Regions from separate parts of the Sutcliffiella horikoshii genome, predicted to be linked through region 1. Evidence: a T-box and tRNA genes for the amino acid it is inferred to sense, from the RefSeq annotation. Region 1 holds a T-box; the other holds one or more tRNA genes.

Region 1 (8,334 bases):
TACGTGCCTTTAAATCAGTCGATATGGACCCAATCTTCATGGAGCGAGGAAAAGGCTCCAAAATATACGATGTAGACGGTAACGAATACATAGATTATGTCCTTTCTTGGGGACCACTAATTCACGGCCACTCCAATGACCGCGTAGTGGAAGCAATCAAAAAGGTAACAGAATCAGGGACAAGCTTTGGCGCTCCGACACTTATTGAGAACGAACTCGCAAAGCTTGTAATTGAAAGAGTACCTTCCATCGAAGTAGTGCGTATGGTAAGCTCCGGTACGGAAGCAACCATGAGTGCGCTTCGTTTGGCGCGTGGATACACTGGACGCAACAAGATTATCAAGTTTGAAGGCTGCTACCACGGCCATGGTGATTCCCTGCTGATTAAAGCCGGTTCTGGCGTCGCTACACTTGGTTTGCCAGACAGCCCTGGTGTTCCTGAGGGTGTCGCGCAAAACACAATCACCGTGCCTTACAATGACTTGGAGAGCATCCGTTATGCATTCAAGGAATTCGGAGACGATATCGCTGGTGTCATTGTAGAGCCTGTTGCAGGTAACATGGGAGTGGTTCCGCCACAACCAGGTTTCTTGGAAGGCTTACGTGAGGTAACGACTGAATATGGCGCAGTGTTGATCTTTGATGAGGTAATGACTGGTTTCCGCGTGGATTACCATTGTGCTCAAGGATATTACGGCGTAACACCTGACTTAACATGTCTTGGTAAGGTAATCGGCGGAGGACTACCTGTTGGTGCATACGGCGGTAAAGCAGAAATCATGGCGCAGATTGCTCCAAGCGGCCCGATCTACCAGGCTGGAACATTGTCCGGTAACCCGCTTGCCATGACAGCTGGATATGAAACCTTGGCACAACTGACTCCTGAAACATATAAAGAATTCGGCAAAAAAGCGGATCGCTTAGAAGAGGGGATTGTCGCGCTAGGTAAGAAGTACGATGTCCCTGTATCTGTAAACCGTGCAGGTTCCATGATTGGTTTCTTCTTTAATAGTGAGGAAGTTGTAAACTATGATGTGGCAAAGTCTTCCGATTTAAGTTATTTCGCGAAGTTCTTCCGCGAGATGGCAAACAACGGAGTATTCCTGCCACCTTCCCAGTTTGAAGGTTTGTTCTTGTCCACAGCTCATACAGATGAGGATATTGAAAAGACATTGGATGCGATTGAAAAATCGTTTGCTGCGATTAAGGGATAATGAGATTTGTTTTATCTGCCCGCTCTTATGCATGGTTAACATGCATATGGGCGGGTTTTTACATTTGGTTTTGGTGGGAGGGGGTTGAGGATGCGGAGTAGGGGCTGGTTGTGCAATTCCAAAGCGAGCTTCTACATTTCCCGGATTACCTTCTACATTTCCCAGCCTCACTTCTACCGTTCAAAAGAAACCTTCTACACTTAACCCTAAAACCCCCAACCAAAATACCCCCAAAACCAAACAACTTAACATCAAATTCAACACAAAATCATACAATCTACTAACCACCTCTAAATTCAAAGTCCCCTTCGACATACACCTCAAATCTCCTGCAAGGGTCTGACCCCCCTTCATAAATTTCTTCCAACCATTCATATTCTCCGAAATCTCATCATACATCTTTATTGATATAGTAAATTTTTGATAGGTGTGAAAGGAGGAACCCCTTTGTCTTCAGATCAGCAATCGTGCTTGCGGTTTTCAGTTGAGGAATCTATATGGTTTCAAAAGGGACAGGAAGTATCTGAGCTCATCTCCATTGCGTTAGATCCTGATATACAAATTTATGAGCAGGACCAATACGTTTCCATACGTGGAGCTTTATTATTAACGGGGGAATATCATGTGAATGCAGAGTCGGACGATGAGGAGGAGTATCAACCTCAAGCCCGTGTTGTACAGGAAGTAGAGCAGCGGGAGGATGGCGTCTGCGTATTAAACCATCGCTTTCCGGTGGATATTACGATACCTTTGAACAGGATCCAGAGTTTAGACGATATTTATGTGGCCATTGAGTCATTTGATTACAGCGTCCCAACTCGTGGTTGCCTGCAATTGGATGCGGAGCTGTCTATCTCTGGTATTTACGGCCACCAACAAAGCGCACCGGCCTGGGAAGAGGAGCAAGAAAGTGTAGAAGAATCGTTTGAATATGAAGTGGAACCTAACCGGGACCATGAAGAAGCATATGCTTCACAAAATCAAGCACCGCAATATGAGCAAGAAGCACCAGCACCAGCACAACCTCAAGCAGCAGAAGCAGAAGAAGAGGAAGAAGTATTCGAGTACGAACCAATGTATCGCAGTGCAAACTCCGATAATGAGTACGAAGAAGATACCTACCAGTACTATACTGAGGACGATGAAGACGAGGAAGAAGAAATCCTCAATCAAGATGAGATAGATAGAAACATGCAATACAATTATGACGACGATGGCGAGTACGCCCCGTTTGAAGTGGAGGCAAGAAAAGCTCCGGCGGTAGAAGAAGAAGCGCCATATAATCCTGCAGACTATATTTATCAGAATAATGCGGAGGATGCTTATGCTCCGCTACATTCCTTGCATGCAGGTAATCACCACCAGAACGAGGAAGAGGCATCAAATGTTGTTTCCTTCTTTGATAAAAGGAAGGGCCAACAGGCGGTTGCAGATCCACAGCAATATGACCATGAGGATTATTCCGATGAGCCACGAGATGAAAATGATTTATCTCTCACCAAAATCTTTGCTGATGAAGGTGGAGAAGATTTCACTAAATTAAAAATTTGTATTGTGCAGCAAGGGGAGTCCATGGACCATATTGCTGAACGATATGATGTGTCCATTCAGCAGTTGATTAGGGTCAATAGGCTTTCCACAGATGATCACATCAATGAAGGGCAATTGTTATATATTCCGGTAAAGGCTTCCTCTAAGAGTCAATAACCGGCTTTAGAGGAAAGTGAGGAGGGGGTGACCTTTCTCACTTCTTTTTTACCTGAAAATATTAGAGGAAGTGAGTTATCGCGATGCAGACAAATGAGCAAAGCGTAGAAGAGCTAGTGTATCAATATGGCATCGTACCTGAATATATAGAGCAGCATAGTGGAGTATGGAGGGTTGCGACGAATAAAGGTGCATTTGCCCTCAAAAAAATAAAAAAAGAGCAGGCATATCCTTTGTTCCGTAATATTCATTCCCTGTTCCAGCGTGGTATTAAAACGGTTGTTCCCATCTATCAAACAAGGCAGGGTTATTATTTTATTGAGAGTTATTCGGATGCCTACTACTTGATGCCGTGGATTGAGGATAATGAAGAGAGGGAACTGGACTTTAAAGACAGTATGATGTTTAAAGAACTGGCCAAACTTCATAGCATGACAGTTCAAGAGAAAGAGTACCCTGAAGAAGAGATTACAGCCTTTTACGACCGAGTTTCAGAAGAATGGACGAAAGAGCAACAGGACTTAGAAAAGTTTGTGGATGTATGTGAGAAGAAGCTATATATGTCTCCTTTTGAGCTCCAAGTTTGCACATACGCCCATGAAGTATCGCTTGCCCAGAAATTTTCCCTGCAAAAGCTGGAAAACTGGCAAGAGGCGGTAAAGGAAACGAAGAAACATCGTGTGGCCATGACACATGGAAGGGTCTCGTTTCATCATTTTGTAAAGGATTCAGAGGGCAGGGGTTATTTTATAAGCTGGGAGCGAGCAAAACAAGCGGCACCTGCCAACGACATTATCTCTTTTTATCAACGATATTTAAGAACGTATCCACTTTTCTGCGATGATTGTATTGACTGGTTCTATGAATATCAAAAGGGATTTAGTCTGCAAGATTATGAAAAAGATCTTACACTAAGTTATCTTTCCCATCCCGCATCGTTTATGCAGGCAGTAGGGCAGTTTCAACAGCCTCCGAACCCAAACCAAAGAAACGCCCATTCGGAACGGGAATTGGTGAAAAAAATTCAGGGAAGCTACTGGCTAGCCAAAAATATTGAATATGTGGCAGGCAGGATCAATCAGATTGAAGAGCAAAACAAAAACAAAGAGGCCCAAACCAGTTAACCTGGGATGGGCCTGCTTTTTTATGCCTTATGAACTGCTTTTTCTAACAATGTATCAGTTAACAGCGACAAGCTGACAGCCGATTGATTGATTTCTTTAAAAGAATTAACGATGATATCCAAGTCTGCTTTATTTTTGTTGAAACGGTCCAGATAGTTATCCATCTCCATTTTGACGGTGACAATGCCACCCTTCACTTGGACGATATTCTGTTGAGACTGTGCGGTTACTTTGTGCATGGAAGACATCATGCTCGTCACATTGGTGATTTGCTGGTCACTCTTGTCGATAAGTACTTTGATTTTACTGCTAAGTTCCTTTGAGCTTTCGGCAAGTTTCCGTACTTCGCTGGCGACAACGGCGAAACCACGGCCTTCATCACCTGCGCGGGCTGCTTCAATGGAAGCGTTAAGAGCCAAAAGGTTCGTTTGATCGGCAATATTATCAATACCTTGTGTCATCGTGATGATTTCTTCAGAAACAGATTTCAATGTGTGCATTTCTTCTAGTGATTGACTGACTTCTTTCATGACCTCTTCAAAATTACCTACCATCTTCTCCATCTGCATTTCGTTGTCATTAGTTAAATGCAACAAATTTTGACTGCTTTTTTGAGTGAGATTGGTATCTTTTAAAACTTCTTCCGCTTTTAGTGTGACGGTTTGAATTGTCTCTTCCGTCTCCGTCACGGTGCCTGCAACTTCTTCACTAATCTTGGTAAGCTCTGCCTGCAACGTACGGTTTGCTTCATTTGCCTGTTCAAGCAACTCTATACGAACATGAATATACTCTTCGACTACAAGTTGGGAGTCAAGATTAATGATATGCGTCAGTGCAGTTAACGTGGTAACCAAATCTTTAGGACTGTCCTGAAGCAATTCCACTACTTTTGGAAGCAGTAGGGTCTGCATGGCGGAATAGGTCGCCAAAAACCAAGTTACGGGCAGGTGGACACCATTATGAGTTTGTCCGATTTTTTTTCGCATTTTATAAAATTCCCCATCAAGCTTTCCGCTTAACAGACTTTGAAAATAGCGAACAAAAACTGCCTTGAGTCTTTCCTTACTGGAATTGCTTGTAGCAACCCGCTTCATCGGTGGTTGTTTATATAAATGTTCCAGCACTTTTTCTAGTACTTCATCTAGTATTTCAAATATGACCGGTTTTGCATTTTGTAAAGCTTGCAGATGTTCCTTTGTGAAGCCCATATAGTAAAGGCGGCTTGCCAAATCCGCATCTTCTGAATGACCTACAACAGCCTGTCTTTCTGGAAACTGCATATCAGCAGTATAAGGAACCTTTTTAGGTTTTTGCATAAATGAAATCATGAGTGTCTCCTTTTAAAGTCGAAATTGGTAGAAAATTCATATCTTTATGTAGTATTATGGATGATTTTTAGGAAATAAGCTATAGATAATGTGTCGAATGACCAAATAAAAACTGCCCCCAAAAGATCAGGAGGCAGTTTCAGGTTGCCTAGATCCATTCCAAATGAAAGCAAATGGCAACCACGATGCAAATGGCAAGAATGAGAACGTCGAAGGTTGTGGGAAGAAAGATGGTACGTATTCCTTGAAACACACAAATAGGAATAATAAATTGCGCGCATACACCTCGAACCTGTCTCAACCATGGCGGCAAGGAATAAGGGTTATATTTTCGCATAAGGTACCTCCTTAAGACACTTTTCTCGATGTATATATACCTAAGATATGATTGTGTGCAGAAAATAGTGCCCAATTTGGAACAATTATTTGATTTTGTGCATAACTTAATAAAAAATTGGAGAAGCTTATTGACTATTAGCATATCCTTTATGTAACATAGTAAGGTAATAAGATAACGATCAAATACAGTGACAGGGAAGAGTACAATTGCAGACCCCTTTAGAGAGAGAAACCATCAGCTGAAAGGTTTCTCAGGAAAGTCGGATTGGAAGGTCGCCCTCGAGTAGTTTCAGCGAACGCATTGTGTTCAGTAGTTGAAACCGGTGGAGAGCCGTTAACAGATTTGAGAGTACAGGGAAAAGTCTATCTTTTTCACCCTGTAAAAAAAGGTGGTACCGCGAAACTTAACTCCTTTCGTCCTTTTATTTGGATGAAGGGAGTTTTTTATTTTGTAACAAATAGGAGGAGAAGAAGGATGGAAATGAATGAAGTAAACCTTCCGACAAAATACGATCCACAAACAATCGAAAAAAACCGTTATCAATACTGGCTGGACGGCCGCTTTTTCGAAGCGACAAACGACCAGGACAAAACACCATACACAATCGTTATCCCACCGCCAAACGTAACAGGCCGCCTTCACCTTGGCCACGCATGGGACACCACCCTGCAAGACATCATCACACGCATGAAGCGTATGCAAGGCTTTGACGTTCTATGGTTACCGGGAATGGACCACGCGGGAATCGCAACACAAGCAAAAGTAGACGAAAAGCTACGCAACCAAGGAATCAACCGCTATGAACTTGGCCGTGAAAAGTTCATGGAAGAAGCGTGGAAGTGGAAAGACGAGTACGCGCAACATATCCGCCAACAATGGTCCAAGCTGGGTCTTGGCCTGGATTACAGCCGCGAGCGTTTCACATTGGACGAAGGGCTATCCAAAGCAGTTAACGAAGTGTTCGTATCGCTTTATAAAAAAGGCCTTATCTACCGCGGGGAATACATCATCAACTGGGACCCTGCTACAAAAACGGCTCTTTCTGATATCGAGGTAATTCACCAAGATGTTCAAGGTGCTTTCTATCATATGAGATACCCACTAACAGATGGTTCTGGTTCCATCGAGATCGCGACAACGCGTCCTGAAACGATGCTTGGAGATACAGCGGTTGCGGTTCATCCAGAAGACGAGCGCTACAAGCACTTAATCGGAAAAATGGTAACACTGCCTATCACTGGCCGTGAGATTCCAATTGTTGCAGATGATTATGTAGACATGGAATTCGGTTCCGGTGCAGTTAAAATCACTCCTGCTCACGACCCGAACGACTTTGAGATCGGTAACCGTCATAACCTGGAGCGTATTTTGGTTATGCATGAAGACGGCAGCATGAACGAGAAAGCTGGTAAATACAATGGGATGGATCGTTTCGAATGCCGTAAGCAGCTTGTAAAAGACTTGCAGGAAAGTGGCGTTCTTTTCAAAATTGAAGAGCATATGCACTCTGTTGGTCACAGTGAGCGTAGTGGAGCGGTTGTTGAGCCATATCTTTCTACTCAATGGTTTGTAAAAATGCAGCCGCTTGCGGACAAGGCGATTGACCTTCAATCTCAAGAAGACAAAGTTAATTTTGTACCGAACCGTTTTGAGAACACCTACATGCGTTGGATGGAAAACATCCGCGACTGGTGTATCTCCCGTCAACTATGGTGGGGCCACCGAATTCCGGCTTGGTATAACAAAGAAACAGGAGAAATCCATGTTGACCACAACCCACCGGAAGATATCGAAAACTGGGAGCAAGATACAGATGTACTTGATACATGGTTCAGTTCTGCATTATGGCCGTTCTCCACAATGGGCTGGCCGGAAACAGAATCACTGGATTATCAACGTTACTACCCAACAAGTACCTTAGTAACAGGGTATGATATCATTTTCTTCTGGGTTTCTCGTATGATTTTCCAAGGCTTAGAATTTACAGGCGAGCGTCCATTTAAAGATGTTCTCATCCACGGACTTGTTCGTGACGAGCAAGGCCGCAAGATGAGTAAATCCCTTGGTAACGGTGTAGATCCAATGGAAGTTATCGAAAAGTACGGAGCGGATTCCTTGCGTTATTTCCTTTCAACTGGAAGCTCACCAGGTCAGGACCTACGTTTCAGCTATGAAAAAGTAGAGTCCACTTGGAACTTTGCCAACAAGATCTGGAACGCATCCCGTTTTGCTTTGATGAATATGGGCGATATGAAGTTTGAAGATATCGATTTGAGCGGCGAGAAGTCCGTTGCAGACAAGTGGATTCTGACTCGTCTGAACGAAACAATCGAGACCGTAACAAAGCTTGCTGAAAAATATGAGTTCGGTGAAGTGGGCCGTGCCCTTTACAACTTCATCTGGGATGATTTCTGTGACTGGTATATCGAAATGGCGAAGATTCCATTGTACAGCGAAGATGAAGCCGCGAAAAAGACAACACGCTCTATTTTAGCTTACGTACTGGATAATACCATGCGCCTGTTGCACCCATTCATGCCATTCATCACAGAGGAGATCTGGCAGCAGCTTCCTCACGAAGGCGAGTCCATTACGCTTGCAAAATGGCCGGAAGTTCGCGA
Region 2 (8,334 bases), 1.7 Mb from region 1:
AAGACTTTGGCCGATATTGTCATTTGTAATCTTACTTGCTCTGGCTGGTTGCGGAAGCAGTGAAGTTAATTTAGATGAAGAATTTTCAATGAAACTTGAGGTTGGAGAGCTTGATGGAGTAAATCAAGATAAGCAGAGCTTCACTAGTTCTAAACATGAAGGGGAATTTTGGTTAGCTAATTTTATTTTCACTAACTGTGATACAGTTTGTCCTCCAATGACGGCCAATATGGCAAGGATGCAGCGGGAAATGAAAGAAACAGGCGTGGAAGTGCCAATTGTTTCTTTTAGCATCGATCCTGAGAAGGATACTCCGGAAGCTTTAAAGGAATATGGTGATTTGTATAAAGCGGATTATCAGTCATGGGATTTTGTTACAGGCTATAATCAGGAAACGATAGAGCGGTTTGCAAATGTATCATTTATGGTGCCGGCTTCCAAAGAAGAAGGTTCAGATCAATATATGCACAGTACGAGTATCTTCTTAGTGGATAAAGAAGGATATGTACGGGAGTCCTATAGCGGTTTGGATGTGCCTTTAGAAGAAATCATGGAAGACTTAGAAAAAGTAACAGATTAACATAGGATTATTACGTTTTCCCTTTAACACTCATATGATGTCATATGGGTGTTTTGTATTTTAGAAAAACATGAAAAATATGGGGGGAAACGATGGAAATAACAAAAACAAACAACCTCTCTAAAAAAGAATATGAAGAAGTGGTTAATCTTTTGAAGAAATGCGAGTTTCATGATGGCTACGAAATAAGTGCCAGTATTAATTTATCCATGATTAAAAAAGGGGACACCACTCATCTTGGTTTAATTTTAGCGCGGGAGAAAAATGAATTAATAGGTTTTTTAGGTTTGTTTTCTTTTATAGATCCGAAAAAGATAGAACTTGCCGGGATGATCCATCCAGAATACCGAAATCAAGGGAAGTTTAGTAGCTTGCTTGAAAGTGCAAAGGAAATGACAAGGGAGCGTGATGCAGACGAGGTGCTTTTTGTTTGTCCCTCAAAGTCTGACGCTGCCATTCATCTCGCATTAAAAATGGAAGCGACCTACGTGTATTCTGAGTTCACCATGGAGTACAATGAGAAATTTCACAAAAAGTATGATTGTCTGCAAAACATGTCCATTAAAACAGCAGATCTATCTGAAGCTGGAATTATAATGAAGCTTTTATCGGACGGATTCGATGTTGCGCCAACTGATGAAAATGTGAAGAGTCTAATTGAACGTAATGCTTCAAATCCGGGATACGAGCTGTTTCTTGTGCATGTAGATAAAACTCCGATCGCTACAATAACAGTAAGTGATGAGGAGGAATCAGTGTATTTAAGCGCATTTACGATAAATCCAGACCATAGGGGCAAAGGATACGGTCGTGCAATATTAGAGAAAATAGTATCAGACCTTAAAGTTAGATATCCTAAAAAAGCAATAAGGTTGGATGTGGACGTAAGAAATGAAGGAGCAATAAAGCTCTATGAGAAAGCTGGATTCAGGGTGATAGACGGGTATGATTATTATCTTGCCAAGTAAGGGTTTTCAAAAAATTGCAAATGAAGAGGTGGCAGCATCGGCTACCTCTTGTAGATTACATTGATTGTTCATGTGAAGGTGATGATAGTTGTTGTTTTGGAAGATAATGTTCAACGAGTTGGTCCAGGTAGTTGATTTTTTCAAGCGCGGTAGTTTTATCAATTTGTTTATAGTGGTGGTTTCCGCCTTTTTCCTCGTCCATTTCGTCTGCAAGCTTCACTACTTTTTGTAATGGACTTCTCTTGACGTCGATTTCAGGCAGATAGGAATCTGTATGCAAAAGGATAGCAACAGAGATCTTTTTAGCGTTTTGGGGGTTTTCTCCTAAGCGAATCAATAACTTGTGGGCACGCTCTGCACCTTTAATTGCATGAATATCATTTTCTCTGTAAAGCTCATAGTCCCATTTTCCTTGACGATACCATTCGTAATGGCCTATATCGTGCAGAAGGGCAGCTTTAGTAGCTAAATCTACGCTTACATTATATTTAAACGCCAAATGAAAGGCATGGTTGGCCACTTCAAGGGCATGTGCAACTCCTGAGCGCTTCAAATACTTCTGTGTTATAGGGTGTGTAAAAATATCTGTAAGTGTTACTTCTCTCATTAATATCTCCCTCCTGTAAAAATGTGTTTCTTTATAGAATATCACATATGAGGAAATGTGTGCAAGAGAAACGTTCAGATAACCTCATTCTTGTATGTTTTAATTAAGGGGCGATAGGATAATATTCTATCTAACAGAAACGTTCTTTTTTGATTGCGCAGGTAACAGAATGCCGTCACATTATTTTTGTTTATATTAAACACGATTAAGGATCTTTGTGTGATGGAACCATTTTTGGACATATAGATTATTTCAATAGGTGTTCTTGAATTAATGTAACACTCGAGCGTTCGGCTCATTATTATCATCTCCTTACCATTATTATATACGAACATATGTTTTATATTCAATAAAAATACGAACGTATATTCTGGTTGTTTTTTGGGGAGTAAGGAATATACTTGAAATATAAGAAAGGAAGGTGATTTTGTGAAACCATCTACTACATTAAAGTGGGTTACAGGCGGAATGGAGGCTTTTTTGGCTATTCCTGTGCTTGGAGGTCTGACTGTGATGGGGTTTGGTTATTCTCCATTGGGACTTATGTTGATTTTACATATCATTACGCTGGTGTTTAGTGCGAAAGAAGGGCAGAAGTTTCACGGTAGTATTTGGGGAATTGTTGCGTCTTGTTTAGGATGGGTCCCTTTTGTGGGTTGGGCTTTACACACTATAACAGCTATAATCCTGATGATTGATGCTTTTGCTTCGGGAAGAAAAGAAAAAGGTATGCAAGTGTAACCGTTCCGAGTTTGGGGCGGTTTTAATTTTCGAATTGGTTAAACGCCGCTGTGGATTACCGCAAATGGCTTCGCTTTCCTAGGGGCGGTGCTAGAGCCTCCTCGCTCCGCTGCGGGGTCTCAAGCTACCGCTATCTCCCTCAGGAGTCTCCGCCTTTTGCTCCAATCCCCAGCTATAAATCCCCCTGATATTTCGTTTAACTTATATGAAGTTTAGTTTTGTAAAATTTTCTTTACAAACAAGTGTGGACTATCTATAATAATATTTACAGTCGAATATGAGATCTGATAGTTCAGCGGGAGAATACTACCTTGACAGGGTAGGGGTCGGGGGTTCGAATCCCTCTCAGATCATCTAAAAAGCTCCACTCTTTCTATATAAAGGGTGGGGCTTTTTCTTATTTTACTTCTATGCTCTATTACTCTATTAAAATGGTCAAATCTCTTAATTCATTCGTCTATACATTGAAAAATGCTAGACATACTATGTAGAAACTAATGTTAAAGGAGATGTTTAAATGGCAGATATATGTCAAAATTGTAACTGTTCCCCGTATCAAAACCTTTGTGTCTGTGCCACCCAAAACGGGATCACGGTCATACAACCCGCATGTCAAACGCTTCCGGATGGAAGCACCGCTAGTAACCCTTGTTTCAGGCCATCGCCAGAAAACCGTTCTTATTGGTCTTATAAATTCTCGACTGATAATGCAATGGCTACTAGAGGGATTAGTAGTTTTGTGATTCCTGTATGTCAAAACATACCGGCAAATACGATAATAGTAAGTGAAAAGGTTGATGGGTGTGGGACCTTTACCTCCGTACCGTTCACCATCAGTCCTACAGATCCGAACTATGGTCCTGCGCCAACAGGTTTCAATTGGTTGAAGGTGGAATCGAATAACCGTTTCGATAAGGGTGTCACGGTTGAATACCGCTTGGAAATTGTGGGGAACTACCCTAATGGTACACAAGGAATTAGAGTAAGAGCAGCAAATGTGAACTACACGTTTGCTTGTGATGGGTGTTATATTGTTCCTCAATGTCCTGCTCCAGGTCAATTGATTGTCAATAAAAGTTGTGAAGAAATATTTGATGGTAATACGGTAAGACTTGCGTTTCAAATTACAGTAACAAATCCTGGGGGATCTCCTTTAGAAAATGTACAACTTACAGATACCCTACTCTTTTCTCCGAATATTACGCTAGGGCCAATTACAATAAGCGATCCTAGCCTAAATGTAGACCGCTCAGTCCCAGGAAGAATTTTGATTACCGGCAACTTAGGTACAATTGAGCCTGGTGGAGAAAGAGTTATTACGTATTCTCTACCTGTTACAGCGGTATCAGGACCTGGAGAATATTTGATTGACAATAGAGCTAGTGTTGTATCAGGTACTTCTCAGGCATCAGACTTCTGTACGTTAAACCTTGATGTAGTCCAACTTTCTGCCGCTAAATGTTGTACAATCAATGGGAATCAAGTTACGTATCGCTTAACAGTAACAAATACACCAAACTCTCCGGGAACAAATGCACGAATTGTTGATACCTTAATGATTCCTACAGGATTAACTGTTAGATTTTCATCTTTTGGCGGTTGCCAAGCAAGATTCCGTACTGGTGAAGAAGTGCCGTTGAATCAAGACATCACAGGTCAAAGAATGATTGACATCGTTTGTGATAATCTGGATATTCCTCAAGGAGGATCAGCTCACCGTGATATTCAACTAACTATTGTTTCGGCCTCTACTCAATCTGCGACAATTAATAATACTTTGAACGCCGTCGACCCACTTGGTGGTCAAAACCAATTATTCTTGCCTACTCTAAATGTTCCTGTAAGTGTAGATACCGCTTATATAGCATCCATTACCTGCTCCAACCCTTGTCCAAATAACATCAATCCAGATAATGGTCAATTCTTTACTGCACCAAGTACAATGAACGCTGCTAGTCAGTCCGATTGTGGATGTGGAGGAGGATTAACTAGTTCTAATCCTACAAGAAGGTATAATTGGAAATCGGAACTGTAGTAGTTAGTAAAATTGTGAAGCGCATTCTCATGCAGAATGTGCTTTTTTACGTAAAACAAGAATGTTGACATTATACCTAAGGGGGTATAATATAAAGAAACAAATGAACCGTATTGGAGGAGATGGTTGTTGGTCATTTCTATTGCTTTGATATTCATATTAATTTCCGTTTACTTTTATAATAGATATGTTCCTGTTTTAGGTGTTCCTTGTGTGAAAAACATAGAACTTACCAGCCCTGCAAAAGTTGTTGATGTTAGGGATTATAATTATGTGGAAGAGCCTGTTCCTGTAGCGGTGAATATTCCTGTTGCTTATCTGCAACGGAACTATCAACAATTTAAAGAGGAAAAAGTAATAGTCCTTGCATCTAGCCATCTTGAAAAAAACATTAGTGTGCGTTACTTAAAGAAAAAAGGTATTGAAGTGATTGGATACAGAGTGATCGGGAACAACTGTAAGTGCCCGAAATTAAAAATGGTATAAGACGATGTTAGAACTAAGAAAATTATTTCCGGGTTTTTTATATTTTACAAGGCAGGCGGGCTAGTTAATCGCTTGTCTATTTTTTGTCATGTGAGGAATTGACACAATCATTTTCTATTAGTATGAATATACTTTTAATAGATTAATAGAGGAGGTGAGAGTCGTGGGAGTTTTGTATGTAGAATGCAAGGTGTGCTGCGAAGTAAAGTGTAAATGCTATCTTCGTCATAGTAGACCTGCTATGGACAATGCGGTTTCACCGATGGAAGATGCGGCGCGTGGCAAGAAAAAATGCGGCTGTAGTGCTGGCGCATCCCGCTATTACAAGTACAATGATTAAATGCTAGTGAGAGAATAGACGGGCGGTAAATGCGCTCGTCTATTTTTTCGTTTTAGTAGAAATGTACAAGCGTAATCTAGCGTTTTTCATACTATATAGTAGCTCAAAAAATAGGAGGTGAAAATTTTGGGAATAGTTTATGTGGAATGTTGTGAGAGAAAGTGTTGTTGTTGCTGTGATAAGAAGGATAAGTGTCCGAATCCAGTGAGAAGAAATGAGTCGGCGGTTTGTGGAGGTTTAAGGTCAATGCTTGCTATGCAAGGTGCTGTATATGTTCCTTTAGCGAATCTAACTTTTGTATTCACCAATACTACTTTAAGGTATGATTCCGGCTACTGTCCAACATTATTTGCAGGTTACAGAACGCCAACTGTGGCTGAGTTGCAATCAATTGTAACTAGTTTAACATCAACAGGGGCTATCGGTGGAACGCCTCTTTGTCCAATGGTTGTGTGGGCATTAAATGGAACAGAACCAGTTCTAGTGGAGGTTGTACCTGCACTTGGGACGGTCGAAGTCCTGAGAACCCCTTCTTTACGTTGTAAGGCATACCGTATCTGTGTAACGACAACTCTTCCACCTAATGGTTTATAACCTTAGAGCTTTTTCAGAAGGATATCAATAATATCCTTCTCTTTTACATAATTATCCTCCAAATGACCAAACTAATTTTAACAACGCTCTGAAAGGCAGGTCCACTCCAACAATGGAAAATTCCCATAACCATATACGACTCACTTCTGCAGAAATTGGGCATTTGTGGAGCAGTTATTTGTTTGAAACGTCCGTTCATCATATGTTCCGATACTTCCTGGTACATGTGGATGATCCAGATATTGAGAGATTTGTGGAGCAATGTCTGCGAACATCCAAACGACATGTACACAGATATATGGATATTTTTAAGAAAGAACAATTTCCTGTTCCGAGAGGTATTACTTCTGAAGATATCAATACAAAAGCTCCCCGGCTTTTTTCGGATGTTTTTTATCTTCATTACATTGATGGAATGGCAAAGTTTGCGCTGAACGGATTCGCGCTGGCGGTCGCGGAAGTTTCTCGTAAGGATGTCAGGGAAGTGTTTCACCTGCATATTGATGCTCTCCAAGAAATAACGGAGATGGGGAAGAGGTTGCTATTAGAGAAGGGGCTTTATTCTAGACCCCCGTATATTACAACGCCGAAACAGGTCGATTTTGTGGAAAGTGGTCATTTTTTTGCTGGATTTACTATTGATAAGCGTCCGTTGACTGTATTTGAGATGAACCAGCTTTTTCAAAATGTACGTTCCAACTCCCTGGGGAAAGCACTGTTAAAAGGATTTATGCAAGTTACGGATGATAAAAAGCTTTGCGCTTATTTTGAAAAAGGGAAAAGCTTGGCCAATAAGTATGTAACGACGTTTTCTACCATACTTTTGAAAGAGGATTGTAATGTACCTTCCACCTATGGAAGTGAAGTGCTGGATTCTTCTGTTTCTCCTTTTTCAAACCGTTTTATGCTCAATCATGTGACACATCTGATTTCATATGGAACTGCAAATTACGGGTTGTCGATGGCGTTAAGTCCGCGCAAAGATCTAGCTTTAATGTACTTGAAGGTGATAGGTGAAGTGATGACATATGCTGGTGATGGTGCGAAACTTCTATTGAAGCATGGCTGGTTGGAACAACCTCCTACTAAATCGGATCCAAAGAATTGTAAAGATTAAAAAAGAGCCTTCCCGAACGGAAAGTCTCTATTTCTCAAAATATAGATGATAGTGAAGTTGGCAACCGGGGTTGAAAGCTGCCTTACATGTCAGGCAAATCGATTGGCTGTTTAAATACTCGTTAATCGTCAGTTCATTTTTGCAGTTTCCACAAAGAATTGCTTTAGTATGAAACTTGTCTTTTGGCCATAAGGTTATAGGGTGATCTGCATGTTCTTCATGACATTGGTAGCAAGGGTAGTAATCTCTGCAGCAATGAAACTTAATGGCAATGATATCTTTTTCTGAATGATAATGAGTGCATCGTGTGAAACTATCAACGGTTGCGCCGAGTACTTTAACAGTCAATCCATCCATCCCCTTATTTCATGAAATTAGTTAGGTTGCCAAACGATTTCGCCGGACTTTGTTTCTTTATCTATTTCCACTTGAAAATCATGTTTTTCATAGAAATGAACGAGACGGTCTACGTGGTCCCAATCACGCTTTGCGATGTCCCCTGTTATGCAATGGATATTCTGATCTTTAGCGACTTCCTTAAGATAATTCATGCAGATAGAGCCATATCCTTTGTTTTCGGGTCCCTTTATATCACCTATAAAAATGGTATCATCCTTTTTGTAAGTAGCCTGTATGGAGAAATCCCACTGGCCGCGATAGGCGGTTTCGCAATCGTTAAGCATGATCTTGCAGGAGTTATTGTCGTAATTTGTGTAAACGACAACCCAGTTATCATCTTTCGTTTGATCAATGCCGATCACTTGCCACTTTTTGGCGATTTCTTTCATGTTTTCTTTCATGCGGAACATTTGGAATTCCAAATCGTCTAGTTCCTGTTTGATTTCTTCTTTATCTCTTGTCTCTTC

What was found. The T-box of region 1 lies ahead of K7887_RS15785 (valine--tRNA ligase). A T-box ahead of a tRNA ligase gene usually reads a tRNA of that ligase, here a tRNA-Val.
Region 2: it encodes a tRNA-Val, which carries the amino acid that the T-box ahead of K7887_RS15785 (valine--tRNA ligase) is inferred to sense. The anticodon was not compared.

Annotation. Positions count from the first base shown of each region.
Region 1 covers NZ_CP082918.1:3,061,129-3,069,462, reverse strand. Annotated here, with positions in the region: gene hemL (glutamate-1-semialdehyde 2,1-aminomutase) at 1-1,214, shown strand, start outside; gene spoVID (stage VI sporulation protein D) at 1,662-2,921, shown strand; gene ysxE (spore coat protein YsxE) at 3,005-4,045, shown strand; gene K7887_RS15795 (globin-coupled sensor protein) at 4,066-5,373, opposite strand; gene K7887_RS15790 (hypothetical protein) at 5,522-5,710, opposite strand; T-box leader at 5,892-6,137, shown strand; gene K7887_RS15785 (valine--tRNA ligase) at 6,188-8,334, shown strand, end outside.
Region 2 covers NZ_CP082918.1:1,393,630-1,401,963, forward strand. Annotated here, with positions in the region: gene K7887_RS07170 (SCO family protein) at 1-580, shown strand, start outside; gene K7887_RS07175 (GNAT family N-acetyltransferase) at 673-1,548, shown strand; gene K7887_RS07180 (HD domain-containing protein) at 1,604-2,155, opposite strand; gene K7887_RS07185 (hypothetical protein) at 2,585-2,896, shown strand; tRNA gene K7887_RS07190 (tRNA-Val) at 3,178-3,249, shown strand; gene K7887_RS07195 (COG1361 family protein) at 3,414-4,931, shown strand; gene K7887_RS07200 (hypothetical protein) at 5,145-5,417, shown strand; gene K7887_RS07205 (hypothetical protein) at 6,004-6,351, shown strand; gene K7887_RS07210 (DUF3231 family protein) at 6,464-7,468, shown strand; gene K7887_RS07215 (CHY zinc finger protein) at 7,496-7,825, opposite strand; gene K7887_RS07220 (GNAT family N-acetyltransferase) at 7,843-8,334, opposite strand, start outside.